Regions from separate parts of the Comamonas fluminis genome, predicted to be linked through region 2. Evidence: predicted binding sites of a transcription regulator. Region 2 holds the regulator's gene; the other holds the start of a gene.

Region 1 (15,665 bases), 470 kb from region 2:
CGGGCTTATCTGCCAGATAGATCACCGGAAAGTACTGAAAACGCATCCGAACATTGAGCTTGCGCACCGCATTCTTGCGATCTGCGAAGACCACCTGGATGCGCTGCGATAGCAACTCCTGCCCCCAGGTCTGCGCATGCGGACTGGTGTATTTGAACTGCGTGCTCAAGCCCACCAGCTTCCACTGGCAGTTGCCACCCGCATCCAACGCAATGCGCGCCCGATAACGCTGCCGGGAGGGTTCTTTGCTGAGATCGATTTTCTCGAAATGCACGGCGGGCATCCGCGTGCGGCCGCTTTGCGACTGACCGCCCACGCCGTAGCTGCGAAGTTCGCTACATTGGCCCGCCTGGTATTCAAGCGACACCGGCTGCGGCGCGATATCGTCCTCAGCCTGCACGATCAGCGTCAGCCAGCGCGCATTGTCTGGGGGACTCTTGCGGGTATCGACCTCGGACTCTTCAGCCCTGCCCAACCCCGTGGCGCAGACAAGGATGGCCAGCAAAGAAATGCGCCAGTTTGAAGTCATGTGCAGGCACCTGAGTAGTTGCGATATGCCTGCCCATGATAGACAGGCATATGCCACCCGCCTGCGTCTTACTCCACCACCACCGGGCAGAACTCTGGCGGCGCGCCAAAGTAAGCGCGTGGCGACGGTGGCTGCGCGCCGTTGATGTCCTGCACGCCGTACTGGCTGGCCAGCTCTGCCGTGTAGAACACGCCGCCCGAGCGCTTTTCAAGGCACTCCGCATCACCATGCAGCGCCAGCACCACGCGGCCGATGAACTGCGGTGTTTCGGCGCTGTCAAAGCTGTCGCCATATTTGTCGGGCTCGGCGGCGCAGACGCGCTCGGATCGCTCGGTCTTGACCAGCCCGGGCCATAGCGCCACCACGCTTACGCCTTCGGGTTTGAAGTCATAAGCCATGTCAAACGTCATCTTGTCCGAGCCCGCCTTGCCCGCCCCATAGGCGGGGCCGTGCATATAGCAGCGGCTGCCTGCGGACGAAATATTGACGACCAGCCCGCGTGCGGCAATCAGCAGATCTGCCGCTTCGTGGCAGGCCACATAGGACGAGCGCAGGCCCACATCCAGCAGCGAAGTCATGGCCAGTGGCTTTTTCCAGAACGGGCCCACTTCGGTCAATGGGTCGGGAATGGCAATGGCGCAGTTCACCAGAATGTCCAGACGCCCATGCTCGCGGCGCACACGTTCGAACAGCGCGGCGACCTGGGCATCGTCACCATGGTCACAGGCCACGGCAACGCCGTTGCCACCCGCGGCCGTCACATCAGTTGCCGTCTGGCCCACGGTGCCGGGCAGGGGCGAGTCGCCTTCTTTCACGCTGCGCCCCGTCACATAGACAGTGGCGCCTGCCGCACCCAGCGCCAGCGCCACACCACGGCCCACGCCACGGCTGGCACCTGTGACCACGCAAACCAAAGCCTTGCTCATCCCTTGTCTCCGTCTTGTGATTGATCGGATGAATTTGGGACAGTCTCCGGCTGCTGGCTACCTCTATAAGGACTAGAGATCAGGCCTGTGAAATATTGATAGAAACAGGTTCCAGCGCACTCGCATCATGCGCTTACAACTATCATTTTTGATGCTGATGCAGTTCCTGCATCAGGGTCTGCACCAGCTGCTGCGCAGGCATGGCCCGCGCCAGCGGTGCACCTTGGCCCGCCCAGTGCGCGGCGTAGTCGCTGCTGCCCTGCGCACTCGCAGCCTGATGCAGCGCCTTACCTGCGTCATAAACCATGGGATAGGCGGGCAACGGCCCCGCATAGTCGCGCCCCAACTGGTGCAGACGGTTGAACATGCCGCGTGCAGGGCGGCCAGAAATCGCAGCCGTGATCGCCGTGTGCTGGGCTTGATCGCTTTGCAGTTCGGCCCGGTAAGCGGGGCTGGCAGCAGACTCGGGGCAGAGGATAAAGGCCGTGCCCATCTGCACCGCGCTGGCCCCCAGTTGCAGCGCAGCGGCAATGCCCGCGCCATCCATAATGCCGCCCGCTGCCACCACAGGCAGGCGGCATTCACGCGCCAGCAATTGCACCAATGCCAGCATGCCCATCAGGCGGTCTTGCTCAGGCACAAAAGTGCCGCGGTGACCGCCTGCCTCCATGCCCTGCGCCACGATCACATCCACCCCGGCCTGCTCAATCAGGCGTGCCTCGTCCAGGTTGGTGGCGCAGGCCAGTGTGGTGATGTCTGCAGCGCGCAAAGCATCGATAAAGCTTTGTTCTGGCAGGCCAAAGTGAAAGCTGACCACTGCGGGTTTTTGCTGCAAAACCATGGCCTGCAGCTGCGCGTTGCCTACTGCAGATTCGTAGATGCAGCGCAAGCCTGACGGGGCTTGCGCGCCGTAGCGGGCAAACTCGGGGGCCAGATAGCGCAGCCACTGCGCTTCGCGCTCTGCATCAGGTGTTGCGGTCTGGTGGCAAAACAGGTTGACGTTGAACGGGCGTGTGGTCAGCGCCTGCGTTTGCGCAATGTGCTGACGCGCCTGATCCACCCCATAAGCACCAATCCCCACCGAACCCAGCGCACCTGCATTGCTGACAGCGGCGGCCAGTTGCGGCGTCGATGTCCCAGCCATAGGCGCTTGAATAATGGGGTGCTGCAGGCCCAGACGGGCCATCCACAAAGGCATATTGCTCATCGCATTTTTCTCACTCAATCAATACTCAAGAAGCTGTGCGGGCGAGGCGGCTGGATGCGACCAGCACCGCCCCCAGCGCCAGCGCTGCGCAGCCCAGCACAAACAGCTGGCGGTAGCTGCCGGTCTGCGCGTAGATAAACGCCATCAGATAGCCCGATGTAGCCTGCAGCAACGCAAACGCTGCCGTGGCATAGCCCCACATTTTTTTATGCCGTGCGGGGCCTATGAGCTGCATCAGATAGCCCGAGGTAATGGCCGCCATGCCGGGCGACAGCGCCCCCACCAAAAAGCCCGAGACCGCATGCGCGCCCAAGCTGGCAAACAGCAGCGGCATGCCAATGGCAACGGCCTTGACGATGTAGGCGCCGGTGGTTGTGCCCCACCAGCCCCAGCGTGTGGCGCAGTAGGCGGCGCACAGCGGCCCGGCAATGGCACCCAGCCCGAAGAAGGCCCACTGTGTGGATGCATAAGCTGCGCCCAGGTGCAGTTCGCGGTCCAGATAGTCCACCCAGAACACGGTGTGCGGCACAAAGCCAAAGGCGTCGCAGGCATAGGCGATGAAGACCAGCACGACGGCGGCGCTCCAGAGCGATGCAGAAGGGGCTGGAGCACTTGCAACGGGTGATGCTGGAACCGGTGCATGCAGCGAAATCTGGCGCGCTGCGCACCAGCCTGTCCACAGCGCCATCACACACAGCACCGTCAGCGACCACCAGACGGCGCTCAGGCTGGTGCGCGCAAACATGGGCACCAGCGTGGCCGCCAGCAGGGCCCCCACGCCAATGCCGCAGAACATCAGCGGCCCCAGGATAGAGCGACGCGAAGGATCGGCGGCTGCCATGGCCACCGACGGACCCAGCACCATCAGCACCGCGCCGGCCATGCCAGATATCAGCCGCCAGACAAAGAACACCGCCATGGGCTGGGGCAGGCTGCAGCCTGCAAAGCTCAGTGCCACCGCAATCCAGCAGATCAGCAGCACACGCAAGGCGCCGATGCGCTCAGCCAAAGGTGCAGCAGCCAGTGCACCAAGCAGATAGCCCAGCAGATTGGCGGCGCCCAGATAAGCCACCTGCTCGCCGCTGAACCAGCCGGCATGCACCATTTGCGGCATCAGCGCGGTGTATGCAAACCGGGCCAAGCCCACGCCGCTGAGCGTGGCCATGAAGCCGGTCCACAAAAGAGGAAGTTCTTGGCGCTGAATCACTCGGTACATCCCTTGCAGTTACAGAGGGAGCGTAAACGCAGTTCTGCAATCATGTCCAATGATTCAAAATGATCGATTGAATCGCCAAAGGAGATACTGGAGCACAGCATGCAACTCAAATCCTTGCGTATGTTCGAAGCCGTCTGCGACAGCGGCAATTTTGGTGCGGCCGCCCAGCAGCTGCACACGGTGCAGTCCAACATCACGGCCCATATCAAGAAGCTGGAAGACGAAGTAGGCGCGCAATTGCTGGTGCGCGCCAACCCCGTTTTTCCCACCCCCGCCGGGCACACACTGCGCCGCCATGCGCAGCACATGCTGAAGTCTCATGATGAGGCGCTGGCGCAGCTGCAATCGCACCACACCGGGCTTGCTCAGGTCAGAGGAGCGCTGCGTTTAGGTTCCATGGAAACTACCGCTGCTACGCGCCTGCCACCTTTGCTATCCAAACTGAGACAACAGCATCCCGGCATTGATCTGGAGCTGCAAGTCAGCCCCACGGCCAGCCAGCTGGCCGAACTGACCGCTGGACGCATCGACTGCGCCTTCATCAACGGTGCTGCGCCGCAAAGCGATCTGCAATCCTGGCCGCTGTTCAAGGAAGAACTGGTTCTGGTCAGCGGCCAGCCGCTGCAGAGATTCCCGACAGCTGACGAGTTCAGCGCCTGCGTATTTCTGGCCTTTCGCCAGGGCTGCAGCTACCGCCAGCGCATTGAGCTGCTGATGGCCGCCATGGGCATCAGCGCCGTGCGCATCATGGAACTGGGCATGCTGGACACCATTTTGGGCTGCGTCGCGGCAGGCATGGGCTATGGCCTGATGTCACGCGCGCTGGTCGAATCACAGCAGCAGCGCTTTGATGTGCACTGGATGCCCCTGCCCGCCCCTTTTGACAAGGATCTGGCCTGGGTGAACACCTGTTTTGTGACGGGCGCTGTCAGCGGCTGGTCCCCGGCCATGCATGCGTTTGCGCAGGTGTTGGGGATTGACCTCAGTCACGAAAACAGCGATTGAAGCGAGCACCCACCTGAGCGATAGTTACCAGCTATACAACTTGCTGATGAGTAGCACATGCATATTGCTCTGGTGCTCGCAGGCGGCGTCCTGCAACTGGCTCTCTTCGTTCTGTTTGGCTGGCTCTGGGGGGCCAGCACCACCGCCATGGCGCTGGCCGCCAAGTGGTTTATCCCCTTCTGGTGCCTGATTGCTGCGGTGAATATGTGGATTGGCGTGAGCCACGCTGGCTATTCAGTGCGAGAGGAGTTCCCCATCTTGCTGCTCAACGCAGCGATTCCTGTGGCACTGGCTGTCTTTGTGGACTGGAGACTCTCTCATGCGCACTGAAACCGCCCCCCTCTCCGTGCTGCGCCACCGCGACGGCCACCATGCACGCGTCACTTTTGAAGAGCTTTTCTTCGATCTGGTCTATGTGTTTTCCGTCACACAGATCAGCCATGAGTTGCTGCACAACCTGACCTGGATGGGCGTACTGGAGACGCTGATTCTCTGGTTTGCCGTCTGGCTGGGCTGGCAATACACGTGCTGGTTCACCAACTGGTTCGACCCTGAAAACCCCAAAATCCGGGGCGTGGTTTTTGGCTCCATGTTGTTTGCGCTGGTCATGGCTTCCAGCATTCCGCAGGCTTTTGGCTCACGCGGGCTGATTTTTGCCCTGGCCTTATGCTGCATACAAGTGGGACGAACGGCGCTGGTGCTCGTCATGCTGCCCGCAAGCCACGCGCTGCGACGCAACTACGCACGCATGCTGGGCTGGCTGTCAATTTCTGCCATGTTCTGGATTGCCGGCGGCCTGATGGAGCATGAAGCACGCATAGCCCTATGGCTGATTGCTGTGCTGTGTGAATATGTCTCCCCCATGTTCGGCTTTGCGCTACCAGGGCTGGGCCGCTCGCAGACCAGCGAGTGGACCGTTGAAGGCGCCCACATGGCCGAGCGCAGCCAGTTGTTTGTCATCGTGGCACTGGGCGAGACCCTGCTGGCCAGTGGCGCCATGTTTGCCAAGGCGCAATGGGATGGCTCTGTGGTGTCGGCCCTGCTGGCCACGTTTCTGGGCACTCTTGCGCTGTGGTGGCTGTACTTCGGCACCACTCACCGGGACGCTTCCGAAAAAATCACCCATTCCGATGATCCAGGTCGTATTGCCGCTTATTTCCATTACATCCACGCTATTCTGGTGGCCGGCATCATTGCCAGCGCGGTCGCCAATGACCTGATTCTGAGCCACCCGCATGAGGCGGCCTCTGCGGCCTACATCGCTGTGCTGGTGGGCGGGCCCGCCATCTATCTGCTGGGCAGTGCCATCTACAAAAAAGTGGTGTACGGCCATATCACTGCTTCCCATGTTGTGGGCGCCGTAGTTCTTCTCGCACTGGTGCCGGTTGCCGTTCGTCTGGATTTGCTGACCATAGGATGGCTGACCACGGTGGTGCTACTGGCTGTCAGCTGGTGGGATATCTGGAGCCTGCGCCGCAGCCGTCAGGCGGCCCGCTGATCCACCTCGGCCATTGCAGCGGCCTTCAATGCGGCTGCAGCAAGGCTCTGCGATATTGCAAAGCTTCGGCCACATGCGCCTGGGCAATGGTGTCAGAGCCTGCCAGATCAGCAATCGTGCGCGCCACCTTCAGCGCACGGTGTGTGCCGCGTGCTGACCAGCCCAGCCGGGCAGCGGCCTTGTGGGCAAAGGCCAGGGCTTCGGGCTCCAACTGCAGATGTGCATCCAGCTGCGCGCCTTGCAGCAAATGGTTGCTGGTTCCCTGGCGCTGCAAAGCCCTGTCACGCGCCAGGCTTACGCGCTGCTGCACAGTGGCGCTGCGCTCTCCCTCTGCCGCTGCCAGCAATTCCTCAGGCGGCAGGGCCGCCACTTCCACATGCAGATCAATGCGGTCGAGCAAGGGGCCACTGATACGCGCCTGATAGCGCGCCACCTGATCGGGCGTGCAGCGGCAGGCCCGCACCCACGATCCCCAGTAGCCACAGGGGCAAGGGTTCATGGCAGCCACCAGCTGAAAGCGCGCGGGAAACTCTGCACGCCGCGCAGCCCGCACAATGGTGATGCGCCCGGTCTCCAGCGGCTCACGCAAGGCTTCCAGCGCACTACGGGCGAATTCCGGCAATTCGTCCAGAAAGAGCGCGCCACAGTGCGCATAGGAAATTTCTCCGGGCCGGGGTGGTGAGCCACCGCCCACCAGCGCCACCGAACTGGCCGTGTGATGGGGCGCCGCAAAAGGGCGCTGCCGCCATTGCGCAAGCGTGAAGCGGCCGCTGAGGCTGGCGATGGCTGCGGCCTCCAGTGCCTCATCATCCGTCATGGGAGGCAGCAGGGCGGCAAAGCGCTGGGCCAGCATGGACTTTCCAGAGCCCGGGGACCCGATCATCAAGACCCCATGCGCGCCAGCTGCTGCAATTTCAAGAGCACGCTTGGCCTGCATCTGGCCACGCACCTCGCTCAAGTCCTGCACATAGGGCACTGGCTCGGCGGGCCTGGGCTGCATGATCTGCCAGCCCTCTGCGTCCACATTCGCATCGTCTGGCGCTGCCGCCGCATGGGCCATGAACTGCTTGACCACATCCAGCAGGTGCTCTGCCCCAAAGACTTCAATGGCCGGAACAAAAGCGGCCTCCTGCGCGCTATCGACTGGCAGCACCAGCCGCACATCGCGCTGCTGACGCTGCAGCGCCAGCGCAGTGGCCAATGCCCCACGCACCGGGCGCAATGCGCCTGTCAGCGATAGCTCGCCTGCAAATTCGTAATCCGCTAGTCTGGCGGCCTCGATCTGGCCGCTGGCCGCCAGAATGCCCAGCGCAATCGGCAAGTCAAATCGCCCCGAATCCTTGGGCAAATCTGCCGGTGCAAGGTTGACCGTAATGCGTTTGTTGTTGGGGAACTCCAGCCCCGAATTGACGATGGCGGCACGCACCCGCTCGCGGGCTTCTTTGACTTCCACATCAGCCAGGCCCACCAGGGTGAAAGATGGCAAACCGTTGGCCAGATGGACTTCCACGGTAACTCCCGGCGCATCCAGCCCCAGCAAGGCACGACTTTGAACCAGTGCAAGCCCCATAAGCGCCCCCGATCCATGATGAGCGTCTAGGTTAGACGCGAGTCAGCGCATGAAGCAATAGGGGCGAGCAGCACACGGCTGCGCCCACCTTGTGCCTCGTAGCCCCCCAAACATCGCCCTGATTTGGTGCGCAGATCACAACTCTGTCAGGCACACGACATTCCAATCCCTTGATGCACCAAAGAGGTGCAAGCCAGTTTCAACCTTGGCGCAGCGACTCAAGAGCGTCTTGTTTGCAGGCGTTCCTCTCTGTAAGCAGTCGCATCACAGCCCCTGAACACGATTGGCACGGTCTGTGCTTTATCTGCTGTATCCAAGAATTTTTTGCAAACCGGAGGAACCCAGAATGACCCGTCTCGCTGCCAGCCGTTTCAAAACCTTCGCCAAAACCACTGCTCTGGCCTGTGCCGTGCTGTCCCCTCTGTGGGCTCATGCGCAACTGTCTGCCAACGTGGCGCTGACCACCAACTACAAGTTCCGTGGTCAGGACCAGGACAGCAGCCGCAACCGCACCGTCAAGCCTGCGCTGCAAGGCGGTTTTGACTACACGTTTGGCGAGACCGGCTTCTATGTGGGCAACTGGAATTCCTCGGTGGACTGGCTGCCTGGCAACTCGCTGGAAACCGATTTCTACGGCGGCTACAAGTTCAAGGCCGGTGATATTGACTGGGATGTGGGTGCGCTGACCTATGTCTATTCCGGCAACGCCCGAGGCAACACCACGGAAATCTATGGCTCGGGCACTTACGGGCCTTTCACAGCCAAGTACTCGCACACGGTCTCGAAGGACTATTTCGGCTGGGCTGGGGCGCGTGATGGCTCGGGTCTCAAGGGTCGCAACACCGGATATCTGCAACTGGCCTACAGCCAGGAGGTCGCCCCCAAGGTGACACTGAAAGCATCTGTTGGCTACACGCATTTCTCCAGCGACATCAAGAACCTGGGCGTGCCCAACTATGTGGATTACAGCGTGGGTGGTGCCTATGACCTGGGCGAGGGCTTCTCTCTCGCAGCCGCAGTCACCGGCGCCAACAAGAAAGCCTATTTCGGCGATGTGAACAAAGCCCGTCTGATCGTGACGCTGGCCAAGACTTTTTAATCTCTGAGGAGCCTGTCATGAAAATGGTGTCCGCCATCATCAAACCCTTCAAGCTGGACGAAGTGCGCGAGGCGCTGTCCCAAATCGGTGTGCAAGGCATCACCGTGACCGAAGTGAAGGGCTTTGGCCGTCAGAAAGGCCATACCGAGCTGTACCGCGGTGCCGAATACGTGGTCGATTTTCTGCCCAAGCTCAAGATCGAAGTCGCCATCGCCGACGAGCTGCTCGACTCCGTGCTGGACGCCATCGAAGGCGCTGCGCGCACCGGCAAGATCGGCGACGGCAAGATCTTTGTCATGCCGCTGGAGCAATCCCTGCGCATCCGCACCGGCGAAACCGGCGAATCGGCACTTTGAGTCACTACTTCCGCTAAAGAGAAATTGCCATGACTAAGAAACTCTTGAGTGCAGGCCTTGGATTGGGCCTGCTGGCAGCCAGCGCCGCCGCTGTGGCGCAAGACGCGGCCCCTGCAGCCGCGCCCGCTGTTGCCGCCGCTGTGGAAGCGATTCCCACACTGAGCGCTGGCGACACGGCCTGGATGCTGACCTCCACCATGCTGGTGATTCTGATGATCATCCCCGGCCTGGCGCTGTTCTACGGCGGCCTGGTGCGCAGCAAGAACATGCTGTCGGTGCTGGCACAGGTGTTCATCATCTTCTCGCTGATTACCGTGCTGTGGGTCATCTACGGCTACACCCTGGCATTTGGCGGTGAAGGCAAGTTCTTCGGAGGCTTTGACAAGCTGTTCCTGATGGGCATCACGCCAGACACGCTGTCGAGCATGCTCAAGACGATTCCTGAATATGTGTTCGTGGCCTTCCAGTCCACCTTTGCCGCCATTACCGTGGCACTGATCGTGGGCGCGTTTGCCGAGCGCATCAAGTTCGCCGCCGTCATCGTGTTCTCGGTGCTGTGGTTCACCTTCAGCTACATCCCCATGGCCCACATGGTGTGGGGCGGTGGTCTGCTGGCCGCTGATGGCGCGCTGGACTTTGCGGGCGGCACCGTGGTGCACATCAACGCCGCGATCGCCGGTCTGGTGGGTGCCTACATGCTGGGCAAGCGCATTGGCTTCGGCAGGGAAGCCCTGCCCCCTCACAGCCTGACGCTGACCATGGTGGGCGCATCCCTGCTGTGGGTGGGCTGGTTTGGCTTCAACGCAGGCTCTGCCGGTGCTGCCAACGGCGCTGCGGGTCTGGCCTTCATCAACACCATTGTTGCCACCGGCGCTGCCGCCCTGTCCTGGATTGCTGCCGAAGCGCTGCACCGCGGCAAGGCTTCCATGCTGGGTGCTGCTTCGGGTGCTGTGGCCGGTCTGGTCTGCATCACGCCCGCCGCTGGTTTTGTCGGCCCCATGGGCTCCATCGTGATGGGCATCATCGCTGGCCCTCTGTGCCTGTGGGGTGTGTCCGGTCTCAAGCGCCTGCTCAAGGTGGATGACGTCTGCGACGTATTCGGTGTGCATGGCGTGGGCGGCATTCTGGGCGCCATCCTGACCGGCGTGTTCTGCGCCAAGGGTCTGGGCGGTATCGAGCCCGATGGCTACAACATGGCCCATCAAGTGTGGGTGCAGCTCAAGAGCGTGCTGGTGACCATTGTCTGGTCGGGCGTGGTGTCCTTTGTGGCCTACAAGATCGCCGCTCTGACCGTGGGTCTGCGTGTCTCCGAAGAGTCCGAACGTCAAGGTCTGGACATCACTTCTCACGGTGAAGTCGCGTATACACGGTAACCCCCTGAGGCGCGTTGCGCCTTCCCCCTTTCTCTACGCGCTGCGCGCTAAGGAAGGGGGACGACAGCCTCGCGGCGGGGCGGCGGGGCCGCCTAGGCCCTTGCTTGCTGTCTCTCACGCAACAGCGCGTCGGTCAGCAAATCAAAGGGCATACAGCTCAGGGTACCCACTTCTTCGCAAGTTCAGTTTCATTACATTGCCCCGCAGCGACCACTGCGGGGCTTTTTTATTCACGCGGGCGTTTCAAAAAAATCAAAGCAGCCCCATGCCCAGCGCACAGGTGCAGCCGCTACCATGCAAGCCATGGATTCAGCCGCACGCCACACCACAGCCCTCAGCGAGCGCATTCGCGCCGCCGCCCATGACAAGACCCCCCTGCGCATTCGCGGTGGTGGCAGCAAGGACTTCTATGGCCTGAAGCTGCAGGGCGAGTTGCTGGACACCCGCGCGCTCAGCGGCATCGTCAGCTACGAGCCCAGCGAGCTGGTCGTCACCGTGCTGGCAGGCACACCGCTGGCCGAACTGGAAGCCGCGCTGGCCGCCCAGGGCCAGTGCCTTGCATTCGAGCCACCGCACTTTGGCGCGCACAGCACCGTGGGCGGCATGGTGGCTGCGGGCCTGTCCGGCCCCTCCCGCGCCAATGTGGGGGCCGTGCGCGACTTTGTGCTGGGGCTGGAAATGATCAACGGCCAGGGCGAAGTCCTGCGCTATGGCGGCCAGGTCATGAAAAACGTGGCCGGGTATGACGTATCGCGGCTGATGGCAGGCAGCTGGGGCACGCTGGGGCTGATCACCGAAGTCAGCCTCAAGGTGCTGCCCCATCCCGTGGCCGAAGCCACGCTGCGCTTTGCCGATTGCAGCCAGCAGCAGGCGCTGCAGCATCTGAACCACTGGGGCGGCCAGCCCCTGCCGCTAAATGCCAGCAACTGGCTGCAGGAAGATGCGCAAAGCCAGGGCACGCTGTACCTGCGCCTGCGCGGTGCACGCGCTGCCGTGCATGCCGCCTGCCTGCGCCTGGGCGGCGAACTGCTGAACGCCGAAACCACGGCGGCTGACTGGCGTGCCAGCCGCGACCTGACGCTACCCTGGTTCGCAGCGCGTGCCGCCGACCATTGCCTGTGGCGGCTTTCCGTGCCCGCCACCGCAGCACCACTGCCGCTGCCTGCCGATGCCACCGGCCCCTTCATTGAGTGGCACGGCGCGCAGCGCTGGGTGCAGGCTCCACGTTCGGCAGCGGCCACGTTGCAGCAACTGGCCCAGTCCGTAGGTGGTTCTGCTTCTCTTTTCAGAGCTGAAAGCCCACATCAGATAAGCGGTATCAGCGATTTTGATACCTATGCACAAAGCAGCGCCGCAGGCCGCACCAGCGCTCAGATTCACGCCCGGCTCAAACAGGCGTTTGACCCTTCAGGCATCTTCAACGTGGGCCGTCTGTCGGCGAATTGGTAACAAGGAAAAGAGTCGCCATGCAAACCAATCTTGCCGCCGAATACCGCGCAACCCCCGAGGGGCTTGAAGCCGAAGCCATCTTGCGCAAATGCGTGCACTGCGGCTTCTGCACCGCCACCTGCCCCACCTACCAGACGCTGGGCGACGAGCTGGACGGCCCGCGCGGCCGCATCTACCTCATCAAACAGGTGCTGGAAGGGCAGACACCCACACGCTCCACACAAGAGCACCTGGACCGGTGCCTGACCTGCCGCAACTGCGAATCGACCTGCCCCAGTGGCGTGCAATACGGTCATCTGGTGGATATTGGCCGCAAGATTGTGGACGAACAGGTTGAACGCCCCACAGGCGAGAAACTGCAGCGCTGGCTGCTCAAGGAGGGCATGAATTCCACGCTGTTTGCCCCCGCGCTGAAGCTGGGCCGGGCAGTGAAAGGCTTGCTGCCAGAGTCACTGGCCGAGAAGATTCCTGCTGCGCAGGATGCTGGCCTCTGGCCCACACGCGAACATGCGCGCAAGGTGTTGCTGCTGGCAGGCTGCGTGCAGCCCGCCATGATGCCCCGCATCAACTACGCCACTGCCCGCGTGCTGGATGCCGTGGGCGTGCAGACCGTGATTGCAGGCAATGCAGGCTGCTGCGGCGCGGTGAAGTTTCACCTCAACGACCAGGAAGGCGGCAAAGCCCAGATGCGCGCCAATATCGACGCCTGGTGGCCGCTGGTAGAGAGCGGCGAGGTCGAAGCCATTGTGATGAATGCCTCGGGTTGCGGCGCCACCGTGAAAGACTACGGCCATCTGCTGCGCCACGAGCCGCAGTACGCCGACAAGGCCGCACGCATCAGCGCGCTGACCCGGGACTTGAGCGAGCTGCTGCCCGCCATGCTGCCTGAACTGGTGAAAAAGCTGCAAGGCCAGTTGCAGACGCCCCAGGCCCCTGTGGCCTACCACCCGCCCTGCACGCTGCAGCATGGCCAGAAGCTGCGCGGCGGCGTGGAAGGCGCGATGCGTGAGCTGGGCTTTGACGTGCGCGTGGCGCGTACCGAATCGCACCTGTGCTGCGGCTCTGCAGGAACCTATTCGGTGCTGCAGCCCGAAATCTCGCACCAGCTGCGCCAACGCAAGATCGCCGCGCTGGACGAGCCTTTTGCACCGGCCAAAGCAGCGGCGATTCTGTCGGCCAACATGGGCTGCATCGTGCATCTGCAAAACGGCACCGATGTACCCGTGATGCACTGGGTAGAGCTGCTGGACCAGTCATTGACAGCCGGGTAAGCACGGCCCGACACCCCCGATTGCCACTGCAGTTTGCCGTTGCTGGCATGATGGGAGGTTTTTTCCCTCAAGCCCACGGGCTTTGCCATGACTGAAATCGTGTCTCAACCACAAGAACAGCAAGCCCAGGCCGCCCAGCAGCCTGAGGCACAGAACGTTGCGCAGGAACAAGGCTCTGCCGTGCGCCGCTCGCGCCGTGGCGGTGGCCGCGGTGGCAATGCCGCCAAGTCGGCCCAGGCAGCCCAGCCTCAGCAGGCACAACGCCCCGCCAATCCACTGCTGGAGCAACTGGCCCAGTGGCACCCAGCCCTGTTTGGCGAGCAGCTCGTTCCCTTCAAGCGCGGTATTTTTGAAGACCTGATGGCCGCTCACCCCGAGCTGGACAAGGAAGCCCTGAAGGCCGCCATTCAGCAGCACACACGCTCTGGCAGCTATCTGGCAGCCATGGCCAGCGGCCAGCCTCGCCATGACCTGAATGGTCAGCCCGTGGAAGCCACCTTGCCCGAGCATGTGCACCACGCGCTGATTGAGGTGTTCCGCCGTCGCCAGCAGCGCTCGCAGGAAGACCTGACGCCCAAGCTGCGCAACCGCATCATCGTGGCCTATGAAGCCTCTGGCCTGACCCGCGAAGAGTACGCCGAGCGCGTGCTGGGCAAGAACGAAGCCACCAACACCCTGGTCGCCGAAGCACTGACTGAAGCCGATGCCCGCGCCGCCAAGGACGAAGCACTGCTGCGCTCTTTCACCCTGAGCGGTCAGACTTCCGAGCAGGATTTTGCCGAGATGTACGGCATGAACCCCCGTCAGGTAGCGCAGCAACTGGAGCGTGCGCGCCGCCGCCAGACCGCTGCTTGATGTGAAAGCAGCTTTGCTCCGCGCAAGGCTGCTCGCAGAATGCCCAGTCACCTGGAGCTTCTGCATCAAAGACCGCTCAGGCCAGCGCTGACCGCGCCCGGCTTGGTCGGCACACCTGCCCCAGTTGCCAGCCTGCCCGCGCAGTTGCTGCACCGGAGACAGGCCCGATGACGATTTCGCGCACATGCCATCCGCCCAGGCTGGCCTGCTCGCGTTTGCCGTGCGCGGGCCTCATTCTTTTCACAAACCGCCGCATGGCTTTTTGAGAAAAGAAGGAGACTGTTATGTGGCTGGGTTTATCGCTGTTTTACGTGGGTGCCGTGCTGTTTCTCAACGGCCTGTGGATGCTGGGCAAGATTGCCGACAAGGAAATCTGGGTCATCAACATCTTCACCGGCGTGGTGTCGCTGTGCATCGGGCTGGCCAGCATCTTTGGCCCTGCGGCTGATGCCGCCTCCATCAAGAGCGGTGCACTCACGCTGCTGTTTGCCTTCACGTACCTCTGGGTCGCCTTCAATCGCTTCACAGGCGCAGATGGCCGGGGACTGGGCTGGTTCAGCCTGTTTGTCGCCATCACCGCTGTGCCCGTAGCCATTGACAGCTTGCTGAGCGCCCACAGCGCACTGGACTGGTGGATGGGCATCAACTGGGCTGCCTGGGCCGTGCTCTGGGCCTTGTTCTTCGTTCTGCTGGCCCTCAAAAAACCCATTGACCGCATGACAGGCTGGCTGTGCATTGCGCAGGGCGTGCTGACCGGCTGGGTGCCGGGATATCTGATACTTGCGGAAAAGCTGGTTTAACTATCGAAAGCAGAGCTTTCAGCGCTTCATACATAAGCGCTTCAGCCTGTTTACCGCTGCTTTCTGAGATTACCCAGAGACGCCAGCAGCGCGGCCCCCATGATGAGCGCCCCACCAGCCAGCGTGCGGCCAGACAGGGTCTTGTGAGCAATCAGCACCGATGACACGCTGGCAAACACCACCTCGGACAGCATGACCACCGAGGTCACGCCCGAGGGCAGGCGCGCTGCGCCGAACTGCAGCGCCCAGTTACCCAGCATCAGCAAAACCGACAGGCCGACTGCCACCAGCAGCCAGTCGGCATGCAGCGCAGGAAAGCCTGAAACCGCGCCCACGGCGCTAGCGGCGACTGCGCTCAGCAAGCCCATGCTCATGCAGCCCGCAAACATGGCCAGCATGCGTGCCTGGGCCGGAATGTGCTGAAAGCGACGCAGCAGCACATTGGTCAAGGCAAACATGAAGCCGCCGAACACCGCCAGCCCATCGGCCAGAGACAGGCCGGAAAACAGGC
Region 2 (15,665 bases):
ATTCAAACAGCCTTCGCCCAGAAATCTCATTAAAAACCAGCCGTAGCGCTTATAAGAAAAGCGCTAGCAGCTATGAAATTTGAAGCAATAGCCATCCCCTGAACAACGGCAGCACCATCGTTTGACCTGCGCCATAACCAGTTTGAAGTGGCCCCGGTAAAATTGCAGGCTATGGCAAAAATCATTGTTCTGGCCCTGGTGCTCATGTTCTTCGGCTGCGGCCTGTACATGCACCTGCGCGGCAAGGTGCGTCACAAGGTGGTGAAGCAGTTGTTCGACCACTCCACCTTCACGGCACCGTTCAACGTCTTCATGCTGATGTTCAGCAAGGTGCCGCGCACGCCCTATCTGCCCACCAGCACCTTCCCCGAGCTGGCACCACTGCAGGCCAATTGGCGCGAGATCCGCGAAGAAGCCGTCAATTTGCAGAAAAACATGCAGATCAAGGCTGCCGCCAACAACGACGATGCAGGCTTCAACTCCTTCTTCAAGACTGGCTGGAAGCGCTTTTACCTGAAGTGGTACGGTGACGCCCACCCATCCGCCATGGAGCTGTGCCCCAAGACCACGGCACTGGTCAAGTCCATCCCCAGCGTCAAGGCCGCCATGTTTGCCGAGCTGCCGCCCGGCGCCAAGCTCAACCTGCACCGCGACCCGTATGCTGGCTCGCTGCGCTACCACCTGGCCGTGCTGGCGCCCAATGACGACCGCTGCATGATCGAAGTGGACGGCACGCCGTACAGCTGGCGCGAAGGCGAAGGCGTGATCTTTGACGAGACCTATATGCACTGGGCCGAGAACCGCAGCGAAGGCAACCGCATCGTGCTGTTTTGCGATGTGGAGCGCCCCATGACCAATGGCTTTGCCCAGTGGCTCAACCACTGGCTGGGCAAGAACGTGGTGGCTGCTGCCAGCTCGCCTAACAATGAGGGCGACCCACGCGGCATGATCAGCAAGCTGTTCAAGGTCTCGTTCTACATGGGCAAGTACCGCCGCAAGTTCCGCGACTGGAATCCGGCCTTTTACAAGCTCCTCAAATTCGGTCTGATGATTGCCGTGCTGGCACTCTTTATCTGGTGGCTGCTCCCCACGAAATAAGCACTTGCCAGAATCACAAAAAGCCGCTGTGCCATGCATCAGCGGCTTTTTTTGTGGCGCCAGCACTCGGTGCGCAACGACTGCAGGGCCAGAAGCAAGCCAGCGCCAAAGTCACTAAGATCAGACTTCTGCCTTTCTCGGCGTATCTTTGCTTTCCGTTATGACTCGCTCCTCACCCGATTCTGCCCCTGTCACGCGGCGCCGCACGCGCGGCCCCAGCCCGCAGAAGACCGAGTTGACCCGCAGCGAAATCGTGACCGCCGCGATTGCCGAATTCATGGACGTGGGCATCACCCGCGCCACGATGGACAAAATTGCCAAGCGGGCCAACTTGGCCAAGGGCACGCTATACCTGCACTTTGCATCCAAGGAAGAGCTTCTGCTGGGGGCCCTTGAGGTGACATTCAGCGAATCCGCCTTGTCTGCCTTGAGCCTGCCGCGCCATGACGGCGAGAGCATGCATGCCTATATTTCCCGGCTGGTCACACCGCCGATGGTGCGTTTTCACCAGTCGGTGCGAGCCGACTTGGCTCGTCTGGTGCTGGGCGAAGCCAAGCGTTTTCCCATGCTGGGCCAGTTCTATCTGGAGAGGATTTTTTCACCCTGGCACGCACTGGTAGAGCAGTTGTATCAGCGCGCCCTGGATGAAGGCGAGCTGCAAGGCATCTTGCCAAGCACTGCAGCCATGCTGACCGGATCACCATTCTGGGTCTATCTGGCCAACGACTCCATGCAAGGCGTCGTCAAAGCTGGCTGCCAGCCTGCCGAGCTTTCACAGGTGCAGATCGATGCCATTTTTGGCCGCTACGCCCCCAGCCCCGCCAGGTAGCCAGCCATCAAAAAACCCCGCCGGCTTTGCGCACGGCGGGGTTAATTTTCAGTTCTCAGCTTTCAGCTCTTGGACAGAGGCCAGAGAGGGCCTCACTTCTGGGGCAATGCGTAGGCAATGATGTAGTCGCCACGGTCATCCGTCATGCGGGCGCCCCCAGCCACGGTCACCACAAACTGGCGGCCCGATTTGGGCGAAAGATAGGTCATGGGCGTGGCCTGGGCCCCCACGGGCAGGCGGTCTTTCCAGACCTCTTTGCCAGTCTTCACGTCATAGGCACGGATGTAGTAATCCTGCGTGCCGACGTGAAAGACCAGGTCACCCGCCGTGGTGATGGGACCGGACAGCGATGGCATACCCAGTGGCACAGGCAGCGAAGCACGCACGCCCTTGAGCACACTGTCTTCCACCGTGCCCATGGGCACTTGCCAGGCAATCTTCCGGGTGGTCAGGTCAATGGCGGTCAGATTGCCCCACGACGGTGCGTGGCAGGGGATATCCAGCGGCGAGTTGAATGCACCGCGAATCGCCACATACGGCGTTCCCTTTTGCTGGGGTACGCCCGCACCCTTGCCCATGGTCTTGGCAATAGCCTTGGCTTCGTCGAACTTGTCCTGCGGCATCAGCCAGCCAATTTGCGGCATCTTCATGTCGTTGACGATCAGCAGATTGCGCTTCTTGTCCACCGACATGCCGCCCCAGTTGAAGCCACCGTAGTAGCCAGGCCAGATCAGCGTGGGCTTATCCGTCATCTTTGTAAACATGCCGTCATTGCGCAGTTGCTTGAACTTGATGCGGCAATACAGCTGATCGAACATGGTGGCACCCCACATATCGGTTTCTTCCAGCTTGTCCTTGGCCAGTTGCGGCATGCCAACCGAGAAGGGCTGCGTCGCAGCAACGCGGTCACCGGGCAACATCTCTTGCGACACGGGACGGTCTTCCACCTGGGCCACGGGCTTGCCATCGCGGCGGTCCAGCATGAACAGCTGGTGCGTCTTGGTCGCCATCACCAGTGCAGGCGTTTCGCCGCCCTTGCCATCGGGCAGGTCAACCAGAGTGGGAGGCGAGGCAACGTCATAGTCCCACGTGTCATTGCGGATGCCCTGGAACTTCCAGGCCAGCTTGCCGGTGTCGGCATGCAGCGCCACCATGGAGCTGGAATGCGCATCGGTTTCCTTGCTGCGGTGGCCACCCCAGAAGTCAGGTGTTCCGTTGCCCAGCGGCAGATAGATCAGGTTCAGCTTGGCGTCATAGGCGCCAGACGACCACCAGTTGGGCGTGCCCTTGGTGTAGGTTTCACCTTCGGGAGGCAGCTTGGTGATGCCGGGGTTGGCCAGATCCCATGCCCAGTCAATCTCACCCGTTTTCAGGTCAAACGCACGCACCACGCCCGAAGGCTCATCGGTGCGCTGGCTGTCCCAGACCCAGCCGCCCACAATGACGCGGCTGCCCACCACAAAGGGCTGCGAAGTGGGCATGTAGAAATGCTCTTCATACGGGCCCATGCCTTCGGACAAATCAGTCGAGCCGTTTTTGCCGAAGCTGGAGCACACCTTGCCGGTCTTGGCATCCAAGGCCCACAGCCGGGCATCCTTCATCGTGGTGATGATGCGGGTGTCGCACAAGCCATCGGCCGACTTCATCTCCTGGGGCATCTCGTAATACGCCACACCACGGCAGCGATTCCAGAACGATGCTTCCTTCACATGAGGATTCCACTCCCAGCGCTTTTCGCCAGTCTCGGCATCCAGCGCCATCACGCGGTTTTCTGGCGTGCAGATGTACAGGCTGTCGCCAATCTGAATAGGCGTGTTCTGGTCTTCGTAGTTTTTGCCAGTTTTTGAACCTGTATGGAAAGTCCATGCCACTTTCAGCTGGTTCACATTGGCAGCATTGATCTGGTCCAGCGGCGCATAGCGGGCACTGTCGGCATCACGGCCAAATTGCAGCGATTGATTGTCGGCACTGCTGGCATCAGACACCGTGGCCACTTCGCGCACCGGGGTCTCGCCCAGCTTGGCGGTGTTTTGCACCGTATCGTGCGGCGTGAAGATGGACACCGCACCGGCCAGCAGCACAAGAGCTTGCACAGCGGCGGCGGGGATGGCCAGCTTGTTTTGCTTACCAGAAAGCGTCCGAACACACAGCGCTGCCAAAAAGCCCAGCACCAGCACCGGCGCCAGGCGAGGCACCAGGCCCCAGAAAAAAGCACCGACTTCGGCCAGCGCCCAGATCACCGTGCCGACCACGACCACCAGGTACAGCAGGCCGCCCTTGGCATTGCGCTTGACCAGAAAGACACCGGAAATAACCGTCAGCAAACCGGCGATAAGGTAGTACCAGGACCCACCCAGCGCAGCGAGGCGAATGCCGCCGATCGCCAGAACCAGGCCCACCAGCACGAGAACCACGCCAAAAATGCGTGGCAGTAAGCCACCAGAGGGCTTGGCTGTTTGTGTTGTAGACATAAATGCACCATCAAGAACAGAAAACCGGCATCAGATCCGGGCAAGAGCAGCCATGCAAAACAATCCGGCATCAACTCTTGTACATGAACTATACCAATCAGTCATTTTTAATAGGCAACGAATCAAAAATGACCATTTGGTATTGTTTTTATAAATTTCTGAATAAATTGAAAACTCATGCGATCCACAAATCAGCCGAAAAGAACACAGAAGTCACCCGCCCACAAAAAAGCCGCTGTGCAATGCATCAGCGGCTTTTTTGTGGGCGGCAGCGAGCTTTTACAGCGCCTTGCGCAGCGTGGTCGTGGGTATCTTGAGCTGTTCGCGGTATTTGGCGACGGTGCGGCGGGCACATTCGATGCCTTGCTCCTTGAGCATATCGGCCAGTTTGGCGTCTGATAACGGCTTTTTCGTGTCTTCCGCGTCCACAAACTGCTTGATCAGCGCACGCACTGCCGTGCTGGACGCGCTGCCGCCGGTTTCTGTGCCCAGGCCTGAGCCAAAGAAGTACTTCAGCTCGAATGTGCCTTGCGGCGTGGCCATGTACTTGGCGGTTGTCACACGGCTGATGGTGGATTCATGCAGGCCCAACTGGTCTGCAATATCGCGCAACACCAGCGGGCGCATGGCCAACTCGCCATGCACGAAGAAGTTTTTCTGCCGCTCCACAATCGCTTCAGAGACGCGCAAGATGGTGTCGAAACGCTGCTGAATGTTCTTGATGAACCAGCGGGCCTCCTGCAGACGCTGCTGCAGTGCGGCATGGCTTTCGCTGTTTTTGTGGCGGCGCAGCACGCTGGCGTAGATATCGTGCACACGCAGCTTGGGCATCACATCGGGGTTGAGCTGCACGGCAAAATCAACGCGGCCTGAACTGGCGCGCACAGGGCGCACGATGACATCAGGCACCACGATCTGGCGCTCCACATCCATAAACCGGCGCCCTGGCCGTGGCTCCAGCCGTGCAATCAGTGCCATGGCTTCGCGCAAAGCCTCTTCACGGGCGCCGCACAGGCTGGTGAGCTTGCGCAGATCACGCCGCGCCAGCAGGTCCATGGGCTGGGCGCAGATGTTTTGCGCCAGAAGCAGCAGATTCATGTGCGCTTGTGTCGTGCCCTCGTCCTCGGCCTCGCGGATCAGATCGCGCAGTTGCAGCTGCAGGCATTCAGCCAGGTCGCGCGCGCCAACGCCTACGGGCTCCAGACTTTGCAACAGTTTGAGTGCAATGGAAAAGCGCTGCTCCAGCTCTTCACGCTCCTCAAAGTCATCACCAGCCAGGCTTTGCGCCAGCTCTTGCAAGGGGTCTTCAAGGTAGCCGTCGTCACTGAGCGACTCGATCAGAAAACGCAGCGCAGCCATGTCTTCTGCCCCGAGGTGCAGGCTCAGCGCCTGGCGATGCAGAAAGTCGGTCAGGCTCACATGCTCGCGGGCCAGGTCAATGGCATCGACCTCATCGTCACTGTCCCGGTTGCTGCCAGAGCCGCTGCCACTGAGCGATGGGCTATCCCACTCGCTGCTGGATTCCCCGCCCCACTCGCCATCCTGGCCATCAATGCCATCGGCTTCCCAGTTCAGGTTTTCCGGGGTTTCTGCGGTGGCGGGCTCTGCTATGGATTCTGAAGCTGCCTGCGCTTTCTCAGTCTCTTTTTCTGATTGATATATCTCTGAAATGCTTGAGTTGTTTAGGCTGGCTGCTATTTCATCAGGAGCGCCCGCATCCTCCGCATCGCGCTCAAGAAAAGGGTTGTCGATCAGCATCTGCTCGACTTCCTGCGCCAGCTCCAGAGTGGACAGCTGCAGCAGCTGAATCGATTGCTGCAGCTGCGGCGTCAGCGACAGATGTTGCGATACGCGTAGCGACAGCCCTGGTTTCATTGGGGGGACACCCGGCGCGGGGGAAGTGAGTACATGAAGTAAGGGAACGTGGGGGCCATACTACCCATCACATCCTGAAATGCTCGCCCAGATAGACGCGGCGCACATCGGCGTTCTCCACGATCTGCTCTGGTGTGCCTTCGGCCAGCACATGACCGTCGCTGATGATGAAGGCGTGATCGCAAATGCCCAGCGTTTCGCGCACGTTGTGGTCGGTAATCAGAACGCCAATGCCGCGCTCCTTGAGGAAGCCGATGATGCGCTGAATTTCGATCACCGCGATAGGGTCGATACCGGCAAAAGGCTCGTCCAGCAGAATGAAACGCGGCTGCGTGGCCAGCGCACGGGCAATTTCCACGCGGCGGCGCTCACCACCAGACAGCGCCAGCGCCGGAGATTCACGCAGATGGTCCACGCGCAGTTCCTGCAGCAGGCCCGTCAGGCGCTTTTCCACCTCTTCACGGCTCAGCGTCTTGCCTTGCTCATCTTTTTGCAGCTCCAGCACGGCGCGCACATTGTCTTCCACGCTGAGTTTGCGAAAGATCGAGGCTTCCTGAGGCAGATAGGAAAGACCCAGACGCGAGCGCTGATGAATCGGCATATTGCCCACAGCGTGGCCGTCGATGAAGATCTCGCCACCATCGCTGCGCACCAGACCCACAATCATGTAAAACGATGTGGTCTTGCCCGCGCCATTGGGGCCGAGCAGACCGACCACTTCGCCTTTTTGCACGGACAGGGATACGTCCTTGACCACCTTGCGGCTGCCATAGGACTTGGCCAGATGCCGGGCCTCCAGACGGCTGCCGGCCTCTCCGGTGCGGCTGCCGCTGGCGTCAGAGAAAGTGGGCTCGATCATTTCTTCTCGTCAACTTTCTCGCCGCCCAGCGTCATGCTCTGGCGCAGCTGCGTTGCAGGTGTCGCGGGCTTGGGCTGAGCGCCGGGCGTGCCGTCCTTGGGTGCCATGACAGCGCGGACACGACCACCCTGGCCTACGGAAGAGCTGGGCAGGCCGCCGCTAGTCTTCTGACCATCGACCGTGTAAACGTCGGTGATGTTGTTGTAGATGATGATGGAGCCCGTCACCTGGTCATTGAGCTGCCCACCGCGATAGCGGCGCATTTCGCCGCGGCGAATGAACTTGACGATATCGGCCTTGCCGTCGTACTCAATGGTCTCGCCTTCGCCTTCAATGAACTCTTCGGGCTGGCCTGGCACGGTATCGCGCTTTTGGCGGAAGAAGGCACGCTTGCCGGGTTCCGCCACGATGACGCCGTACTGGTAACCCTCTGCGTCCTGGCGCACATCCAGCTGCGCACCACGCAGCACGATGGAGCCCTTGGTCATCACCACATTGCCGGTGAAGACGCTGGTCTGCTTGAGCTCATCATGACGCAGAGCGTCCGCCTCGATGTTCATGGGCTTGGCACTGTCGGCCTTTTCGGCATGGGCGATGCCAGTCGCTGCCGCCAGAGCGCAGGCCAGCGCAAGAGGTAGGAGTGTTTTATTCATGAGAGGCACGTTTCTTGCGTTCATTGTAGTCATTCCCTTTTAGCAAGCCCTGCATAAATCTCCAACAAAAAAGCCCGCACAAAGGCGGGCTTGCGAGACTGCTGACGGAAATCAGGCTTTGCGGCTGGATGCCACCAGCGCATTCACCACGCGCAGCACGTTTTCCATGTTGCCGGCCTTGGTGCCGTCTGTGTAGTAACGACCCGCCACGCCCATGGCAGGCACGCCTTCCACGTCGTACTCGTTTTGCAGCTGGCTAGCCTTGCGCACCTGATTGTTCACGGTGAAAGAGTTGTAGACGGTCTTGAACTTGGCCAGATCCACACCCTGCTTGCCAACCCACTCGAAGATGGCGTCATCGGTCTTGAGCAGGTTGCGCTCCACGTGAATGGTGCGGAACACCTTGGCATGCAGCTGGGGCAGCAGGTTCATGCCTTCCAGCGTGAAGTACAGCTTCTGCTGGGGGACAAAGGATGCATTGAACGCCACAGGCACGCGCTGCACCACGACATCGGCAGGCTGGCTCTTGACCCAGGCTTCAAACTGAGGCTCGAAGGCATTGCAATGGGGGCAGCTGTACCAGAAGAACTCAATCACCTCGACCTTGCCTGCCGGTGCACTGACCGAAGCGGGCTTGCCCAGCTTGATGTAGTCCTTGCCTTCCTTGGGCGCAGCGCCCTGGGCCCAGCTAGAGGAAGCGCCCAAAGTCAGAGCACCAGCAGCAGCTGCCGAGGCAGCCATAGAAAATTCACGGCGTTTCATTCCAACAAACTCCTTGAGTTCAAGTCTGCAATATCTGAGGCGCCAGCCTCTAAAAAGTTCAACTGGCGCAATCTAAACCAGAGGCATCAAGCAAGGGCCGCCCCGCAGCGAGGATGCCGTCCCCCTTGGGGGAAGGCGCAAAGCGCCTCAGGGGGTAGCGTTATTTCGCCGCACGCACCAGCGAAGAATCCACGCCAGCCCCATCCAGCTTGCCCTTGAGGGACTCCGCATCATCGCGCTTGCCAAACGGGCCTACACGCACGCGGAAGATGGTGATGCCGTTTTGCTCACGTTCGCTGATGCGCGACTCCCAGCCCAGCATGGCCAGCTTGGCGCGCTGTGCCTCGGCTTCGCTCTGGCCGCGGAAAGCACCAGCCTGCACAAAGTAGTTGAATGCAGCGTCGCCCGACTGAGCAGCCTGAGCCGCCGCCTTTTCACGCTCTGCACGGGCCTTTTCAGCCTTGTCCGCCTTGTCAGCAGCGGCAGAGCGCTCCTTGACCAGATCACCCAGCGGATCTGCGGCTTGCGCGGGCTTGGTCGGCTCGGGCGTAGCAGGCGCTGCGGGAGTGGTTGGCGTCGTGGGTGTCGTTGGTGTGGCCACGCCGCCCGTCGATGTGGGCTGCGCCGGTGTGGTGGGCGGCGTCACGGTCACATCGCTGGGCGCTGTGGGCGCTGCCACAGGTGGCGGCGCTGGCTGGCGGCTTTGCAGCGGAGCGTTGGGGTCCCAGTTTCTGTTGCGCTCGGCTTCCGCCGCATCTCTTTGCGTGTTGTTGCCACCCTTGGTCAGGAATGGCACTGGCACCTTGGTCACATAGATAGCCACGGCCAGCGCTGCTGCCAGACCGATGACCATGCCAAAGATAAGCCCCAGAATGGTGCCACCGCGTTGCTGCTTCTTCATAAGTCGCTTTGTTTACGCTTCAAATTACATGCGCTCGGGTGCACTGACACCCAGCACGGCCAAGCCATTGTGCAACACCTGAGCCGTGGCCGCGACCAGTGCCAGTCGCGCCAGCTTGACCTTCTCGTCGTCCACCAGAATGCGCTCGGCGTCGTAATAGCTGTGGTAGCTGGAGGCCAGATCGCGCAGGTAGAAGGTCACGTCGTGTGGCGCATTGCCTGCAGCGGCGGCCGTCAGCATCTCGGGGTACTTCGCCAGCAGCAGCATCAGGGCCTGGGCCTGTGGGCCTTCCAGCGCGGACAGATCCACATCACCCAGCGCAGGCACGCCTGCGCCACCGGCCTCTTGCCAGGCGCGCAGCACGGACTGGATACGGGCATGGGCGTACTGCACGTAGTACACGGGGTTGTCGTTGTTCTGGGCCACGGCCAAGTCCACGTCAAAGGTGTACTCGGTATCAGGCTTGCGGCTCAGCAGGAAGAAGCGCACGGCGTCCTTGCTGGTCCACTCGATCAAGTCGCGCAGCGTGACGTAAGAACCCGCACGCTTGCTGATCTTGACCTCTTCGCCATTGCGCACCACGCGCACCATGGTGTGCAGCACGTAGTCGGGGTAGCCCTGGGGGATACCCACATTGGCTGCCTGCAAGCCGGCGCGCACGCGGGCGATGGTGCCGTGGTGGTCCGTGCCCTGGATGTTGACGACCTTGCCATAGCCACGCTTGAACTTCTGGATGTGATACGCCACATCAGGCAGGAAGTAGGTGTAGGTGCCGTCGGTCTTGCGCATCACGCGGTCTTTGTCGTCACCGTAGTCGGTGGACTTGAGCCACAGCGCGCCGTCCTGCTCGTAGGTGTGACCGCTTTCGATCAGACGCTTGACGGTGTCTTCCACATGGCCGTTCTTGTACAGGCTCGACTCGAGGTAGTACTCGTCAAACTTGAGGTTGAAGGCCTGCAAATCCTTGTCCTGCTCGTTGCGCAGATAAGCCACGGCGAAGTTGCGGATGTTCTCGTAATCCTCGACATCACCGTTGGCGGTGAACTCGCGGTCATCGGCCTTGACGGTTTCCTTGGCCAGAAAGGCCTGGGCGATGTCGGCGATGTAGTCACCGTTGTAGAAATTCTTGGCCAGCGGGTTTTCGCTGTCGGTAGGCCAGCACTCGTCACCGGGCTTAAAGCCCTTGGCACGCAGCTGGGTGGACTTGGTCAGCGTGTCGATCTGCACGCCCGCGTCGTTGTAATAAAACTCGCGGTGCACCTTCCAGCCCTGGGTGCTGTACAGATTGCTGATGGCATCGCCAATCGCCGCCTGGCGGCCGTGGCCCACGTGCAGCGGGCCGGTGGGGTTGGCGGAGACAAACTCCACCAGGATGTTCTCGCCACGGTCGGCCTGGTAGCCGAACTTCTCGCCCTGCGCCAGCACTTCGCGGATGATTTCCTGCTTGGCAGCGGGCTTGAGGCGAATGTTCAAAAAGCCGGGGCCGGCGATCTCGATCGCATCCACCCACTTCTGGAAAGCGGGCGTGGCTTCCAGCGCGGCCTTGAGCTGTTCGCCCAGTGCGCGGGGGTTGGCCTTCAGGGGCTTGGCCAGCTGCATGGCCGCCGTACAAGCGAAGTCGCCATGGGCTGCCACTTTGGGGTTTTCAAACGCAGCGCGTGCGCCGGCGCCGGGCGAAAGGGTTTCGAGCTCCGCAGCCAGGGCGGCGAGCAATTCTTGTTTGACGGAAAGCATCCGGCGATTTTACGTGGCTGCCCCGATCTACGCTGCCAAGCTGGATTGCATCGGCGCAACAAGGCGTTGCAAACCGGCCGCGCGTATGCTGCAGCGCACACTGGCGCACCCGCCAATCACAGCCAGCTCTGGCTGTGGCGGCGGATTTACATGCCTCGCGCCCAGAAGACGGCGATGACGGCAATGACGGGAATCAGATGACCTTGCCACATCACCCACTTGCGCGTCTGCTTGACTTCCTCAGGGGCTGGCAGCTGGCCTGTGGCGTCCAGCGTCTTCTTCCAGCGGCGGAAGGTGAAGGTAGGCTTGAGCGACAGCAGCACCGCCACGACGAACAAGGTCATCTTGATGTGAAACAGGGGCGAAGACACATAGCCACCAACGCCCTTGACGCCCCAAACCAGGCGCGCAATCCCCGTCAACAGCAGAATCACGGCGGCAATGCCGTAAATCATGTCCAGGCGCGCCAGGCGCTGCACGACGGCGGCGCTCATCCACTCCACCCGGCACAGTGCGGCCTGGCTGGTCAGAAACACCACCAGAGTCAAAATGGCCAGCAGGTGCACGCTGGCAAGGACGGCTTCAAAAGTCATGGCTAAGCGATAAAAAATGGACTGGAATGCCGCGCCACAAGCTGTGGGGCGGCGACCAGTCCATTGTCCACGCTTTCAAGCCCGCTCAGGAATCCAGACCGAGACGGAAGAACTCCGGCTGGTTGTAATGGTGCTTGAGGTAGTCAATCCACATGCGCACACGCAGCGGCATGTGCTTGCGCTGAGGGAAGACAACGAAGATGCCGTTGGGCGGCGCGGCAAAGTCTTCCAGCACCGGCACCAGACGGCCTGCGGCGATTTCGGCCTCCACCTCCCAGGTGCTGCGCCAGGCAATGCCCCAGCCGCCCAGGCACCAGTCGTGCAACACCTGGCCGTCAGAGCAGTCCAGCGGGCCACCGGGTTTGAAGTGCACGACTTCGCTGGTACCGCTTTCGGGGTGAGGAATGCGGAATGCCCAGCCACGCGTCTGCGAAGCGTCGGAAGACAGCGTCAGGCAGTCGTGCTGGGTCAGCTCGCTGGGGTGCTTGGGCGTGCCACGGCGCTCCAGATAGGCGGGCGTGGCCACGCACAGGCGGCGGTTGTCGGCAATGCGCACGCTGACCAGGGCTGAGTCGGGCAGATCGCCCACGCGCACGGCACAGTCAAAACCTTCACCGGCCAGATCGACCACGCGGTCGCTCAGGTTCAGCGAAATCGTCACATCGGGGTGCAGATCACGAAAACGTGGCACCAGCGGCGCAACGTGGCGGCGGCCAAAACCGGCAGGCGCCGTGATGCGCAGATGGCCTGTGGCCTTGACGCCGCCCGCAGAAACGCTGGCTTCGGCATTGCACACATCGGACAGCAGGCGCTGGCAGTCCTCCAGAAATGCGCTGCCTTCATGCGTCAGAGAAATACGACGGGTGGTGCGCACCATGAGCTTGACGCCCAGATGCTCTTCCAGCGCGTCCAGGCGACGCCCCATGATGGCGGGGGCTACGCCCTCGGCCTTGGCGGCGGCAGTGAGGCTGCCCCGTGTTGCGACTGATACAAATGACTCAAATGCCTTGAGTTTGTCCATGACCGCTGCTCCTGTCTGTTCCTTGTTGTCTCCTGCGCAGCGTTGAACCACTACCAATTTAGTAGCATTTACCGCGCAAGCAGCTTTGATTTTTAAAGTGTTTTTATTGGAAGTCTTTGTACTTCAAGGGCTGGCTGCTATCAGTATTCATTCAGCCAGTCAGATTTCAACCGCTTCATAAGGTCTATGTATGAAACAGTTATTTTTTATATCTTACCTAGAAGTCACAAGTCAAAATCAAATCATGGGTATTTATATACGTTTAAATCAAAATTTAAAGGTATTTCGACACTGGCATATCGGTTATTCGCACCGGCTATGAGCCCATTCAGCCGCACCCGTCTTTGCTCTATGATTTTGAGAGCGCCTTTGCCCGATACCTGATGGCCCACTGTCATGAGCGATTCACCGCAATTCAATAGCCCCAGCCCCTCAGCGGCTCTGGTGTCAGAGTCACCTGAGCAGCCTGCGCTGCCCGGCCTGCTGGGTCAGGCGGGACTGGGCTGCGCCCTGTGGGACGCGCAGGGGCGGCTGCAACTGGCGACACAGCCCTGGCTGCAATGGTTTGGCGTTCAGACACCTGAGGCATTGGGCCAGACAGTGCAAGCGCTGTTGCCGTCCCACATCTGGCGCAGCCACGCCCAGCACATTGCCGCAGCGGGCCAGGGCCTGGCCCAGGAATACGACGAAAGCCGCGAGGATGAGCTGGGCATGCCCCAGCACCAGCGCATTCAGCTCAGGCCCGGCCCTGCCAGTGCAGATGGCCGCCACAGTGTGCTGATGCTGATGCACGATGTCAGCCGTGAATATGCGCGCAGCGAGGTCGTGGCCCGCCAGCGCGAACAGCTTCAGACCCTGCACCAGCAACTGCGCAGCAGCCAGCATGCGGCAGGCGAGATGGACAAACTGCGCACCCTGCTGGACTGGCGCACCGCCATGCTGGCCGAGCACAATGAAATGCTGCAGCTGCTGTCGCACGAGATTCGCCAGCCGCTGAACAACGCCTCTGCTGCCATGCAGGCCACGCTCAAAGCCATTGACGACCTGCATCTGCCCGATGCCACCCCCGCCAGCAAAGCCCTGCTGCGGGCCGAGCATGTGCTGCAGCAAGTCATAGGCACGCTGGACAACACGCTGGCCGCAGGCACCATCCTGGCCGTGGGCGGCAAGGCCGGCGCCTCCAGCGAAACCGACCTGCCCACCCTCATCAAGCTGGTGCTGCACGATATTGCGGCAGATCAGCGCCCCCGCATCGACGTGCAATGGTTGACCCAGCCGCGCACCGTGCAGCTGCACTCCGCACTGATGCGGCTGACGATTCGCAACCTCCTCAACAACGCCCTGGCCTATGCGCCAGGCGAGTCCCAGGTCGTGCTGCGCATTTCGGAATCTGATGAGCCGCTGGCCCTGATTCTGGAAGTGGTGGACACCGGCCCTGGCATCTCTGACGAACTGCGCCCGCGTCTGTTCGACAAAGGCTCACGCGGCCACAACAGCCGCCACCGCAATGGTGCAGGGCTGGGGCTGTTCATCGTGCGCTCCGTACTGGAGCTGCACCAAGGTACAGTGGAGGCTCTGCCCAACCAGCCGCATGGCACCGTCATGCGACTGCTCATTCCTCAAGGCCTCGCCGAATAAAAGTCACAGACATGCTGCCTTCCACCCTTGCCCTGGTTGACGACGACACCGAGTACTGTGAATTTCTGGCCCAGCATCTGCGCAGCCAGGGCGTGGACGTCACCGCCTACAGCGACAGCAGCGACCTGCTGGCCGATGAAGCCCCCTACCGCTTTGACTTCTATGTGCTGGACCTGATGCTGCCCGGCGTGGGCGGCACCGAGCTGCTGCGCATCATCCGCAGGCGCACACAGGCCGGTGTGCTCATCGTCTCCGGGCGCCTGGGCTCCGAAGTGTTTGCCGAAGTCATCAACGCCGGTGCAGACATGTATCTGACCAAGCCTGTGACTTTCGAGCAGGTGGAGTTGGCCGTGCGCGCCGTGCACCGCCGCATCATGACCACGGCCAAGACGGCCACCGCCTGGAAGCTGGACAGCCGCCGCAGCATCCTCACCGCCCCCGATGGGCAGACCGTAGAACTCAGCGCCACCGATCTGATGCTGATGGAGTGTTTCCTGCAGGCCAATGGCGACACCGTCAGCCGCGACCATATCCGCAGCCTGCTGGGGTTGAGCCATGCCGCCGATTCGGACAACAGCCTGCACGCCACCATCTATCGCCTGCGCCGCCGCATCGAGCGCGTGACGCCGCTGGCCGTGCCGCTGCAGTCGCAGCAAAAAGTGGGCTACCAATTCCGTGCGCCGCTGATTGCAGCTTGATATCGCGGCCTGATTCAGCCCCAAAAACAAAAACGGACCCGAGGGTCCGTTTCCTGTCTTCAGGCCGCAGCCCGACCAAGATCCCGATTACATCGTGATCTTGGACTCCACGTCAGAAATCTTGCGACGGGCCAGAGCCAGGTTGGCACGACCGCTGTCCAGCACGTAATAGATGAAGATGCCGTTGATCTTCTCGGCAGGACGCAGGATGTGGTACTGCTTGCCCAGGGTAATCAGAATGTCTTCAATGCTGTCGTTCAGGCCCAGAGACTTCATGGTCTTCATCTTGGCGCGCACCACTTCGGTGTTACCAGCCGCAGCCAGTTCCAGATCCACACCAGTACCGATGCTGCCCAGCAGCATGCCGCTGTTGTAGTCCACCACGGCTGCGCACAGAGCGCCGTCCAGGGTCATCAGATCTTGCAAGCTTTCATTCAGATTTGCCATTTGGGCCTCCTAAGTCAGAAATTACTGATTGAGATCAACATCGATCACATGAACGCAGTGTAGCCAATCATTTCTGATTGCAAATG

The links. The regulator sigma-54, encoded in region 2, starts transcription at its own class of promoters, with help from an activator protein. The targets are predictions, from matches to a motif close to TGGCANGNAANCTGCTTT.
Region 1: the regulator sigma-54 is predicted to act here: its motif matches at 8,236-8,253, upstream of JDW18_RS01090 (TorF family putative porin).

The regions. Positions count from the first base shown of each region.
Region 1 covers NZ_CP066783.1:175,419-191,083, reverse strand. Annotated here, with positions in the region: gene JDW18_RS01130 (hypothetical protein) at 1-529, opposite strand, end outside; gene JDW18_RS01125 (SDR family NAD(P)-dependent oxidoreductase) at 598-1,455, opposite strand; gene JDW18_RS01120 (NAD(P)H-dependent flavin oxidoreductase) at 1,598-2,662, opposite strand; gene JDW18_RS01115 (YbfB/YjiJ family MFS transporter) at 2,688-3,869, opposite strand; gene JDW18_RS01110 (LysR substrate-binding domain-containing protein) at 3,978-4,883, shown strand; gene JDW18_RS01105 (hypothetical protein) at 4,941-5,213, shown strand; gene JDW18_RS01100 (low temperature requirement protein A) at 5,203-6,381, shown strand; gene JDW18_RS01095 (YifB family Mg chelatase-like AAA ATPase) at 6,407-7,951, opposite strand; gene JDW18_RS01090 (TorF family putative porin) at 8,298-9,050, shown strand; gene glnK (P-II family nitrogen regulator) at 9,068-9,406, shown strand; gene JDW18_RS01080 (ammonium transporter) at 9,436-10,779, shown strand; gene glcE (glycolate oxidase subunit GlcE) at 11,074-12,228, shown strand; gene glcF (glycolate oxidase subunit GlcF) at 12,246-13,499, shown strand; gene JDW18_RS01065 (ProQ/FinO family protein) at 13,587-14,354, shown strand; gene JDW18_RS01060 (hypothetical protein) at 14,431-14,589, opposite strand; gene JDW18_RS01055 (AmiS/UreI family transporter) at 14,639-15,154, shown strand; gene JDW18_RS01050 (DMT family transporter) at 15,205-15,665, opposite strand, start outside.
Region 2 covers NZ_CP066783.1:4,560,603-4,576,267, forward strand. Annotated here, with positions in the region: gene JDW18_RS21180 (hypothetical protein) at 1-33, shown strand, start outside; gene JDW18_RS21185 (aspartyl/asparaginyl beta-hydroxylase domain-containing protein) at 172-1,098, shown strand; gene JDW18_RS21190 (TetR/AcrR family transcriptional regulator) at 1,259-1,927, shown strand; gene JDW18_RS21195 (membrane-bound PQQ-dependent dehydrogenase, glucose/quinate/shikimate family) at 2,020-4,398, opposite strand; gene JDW18_RS21200 (RNA polymerase factor sigma-54) at 4,678-6,273, opposite strand; gene lptB (LPS export ABC transporter ATP-binding protein) at 6,341-7,132, opposite strand; gene lptA (lipopolysaccharide transport periplasmic protein LptA) at 7,129-7,785, opposite strand; gene JDW18_RS21215 (thiol:disulfide interchange protein DsbA/DsbL) at 7,897-8,547, opposite strand; gene JDW18_RS21220 (SPOR domain-containing protein) at 8,708-9,448, opposite strand; gene argS (arginine--tRNA ligase) at 9,473-11,182, opposite strand; gene JDW18_RS21230 (DUF2214 family protein) at 11,329-11,775, opposite strand; gene JDW18_RS21235 (LysR family transcriptional regulator) at 11,861-12,796, opposite strand; gene JDW18_RS21240 (sensor histidine kinase) at 13,193-14,434, shown strand; gene JDW18_RS21245 (response regulator transcription factor) at 14,446-15,132, shown strand; gene JDW18_RS21250 (hypothetical protein) at 15,220-15,579, opposite strand.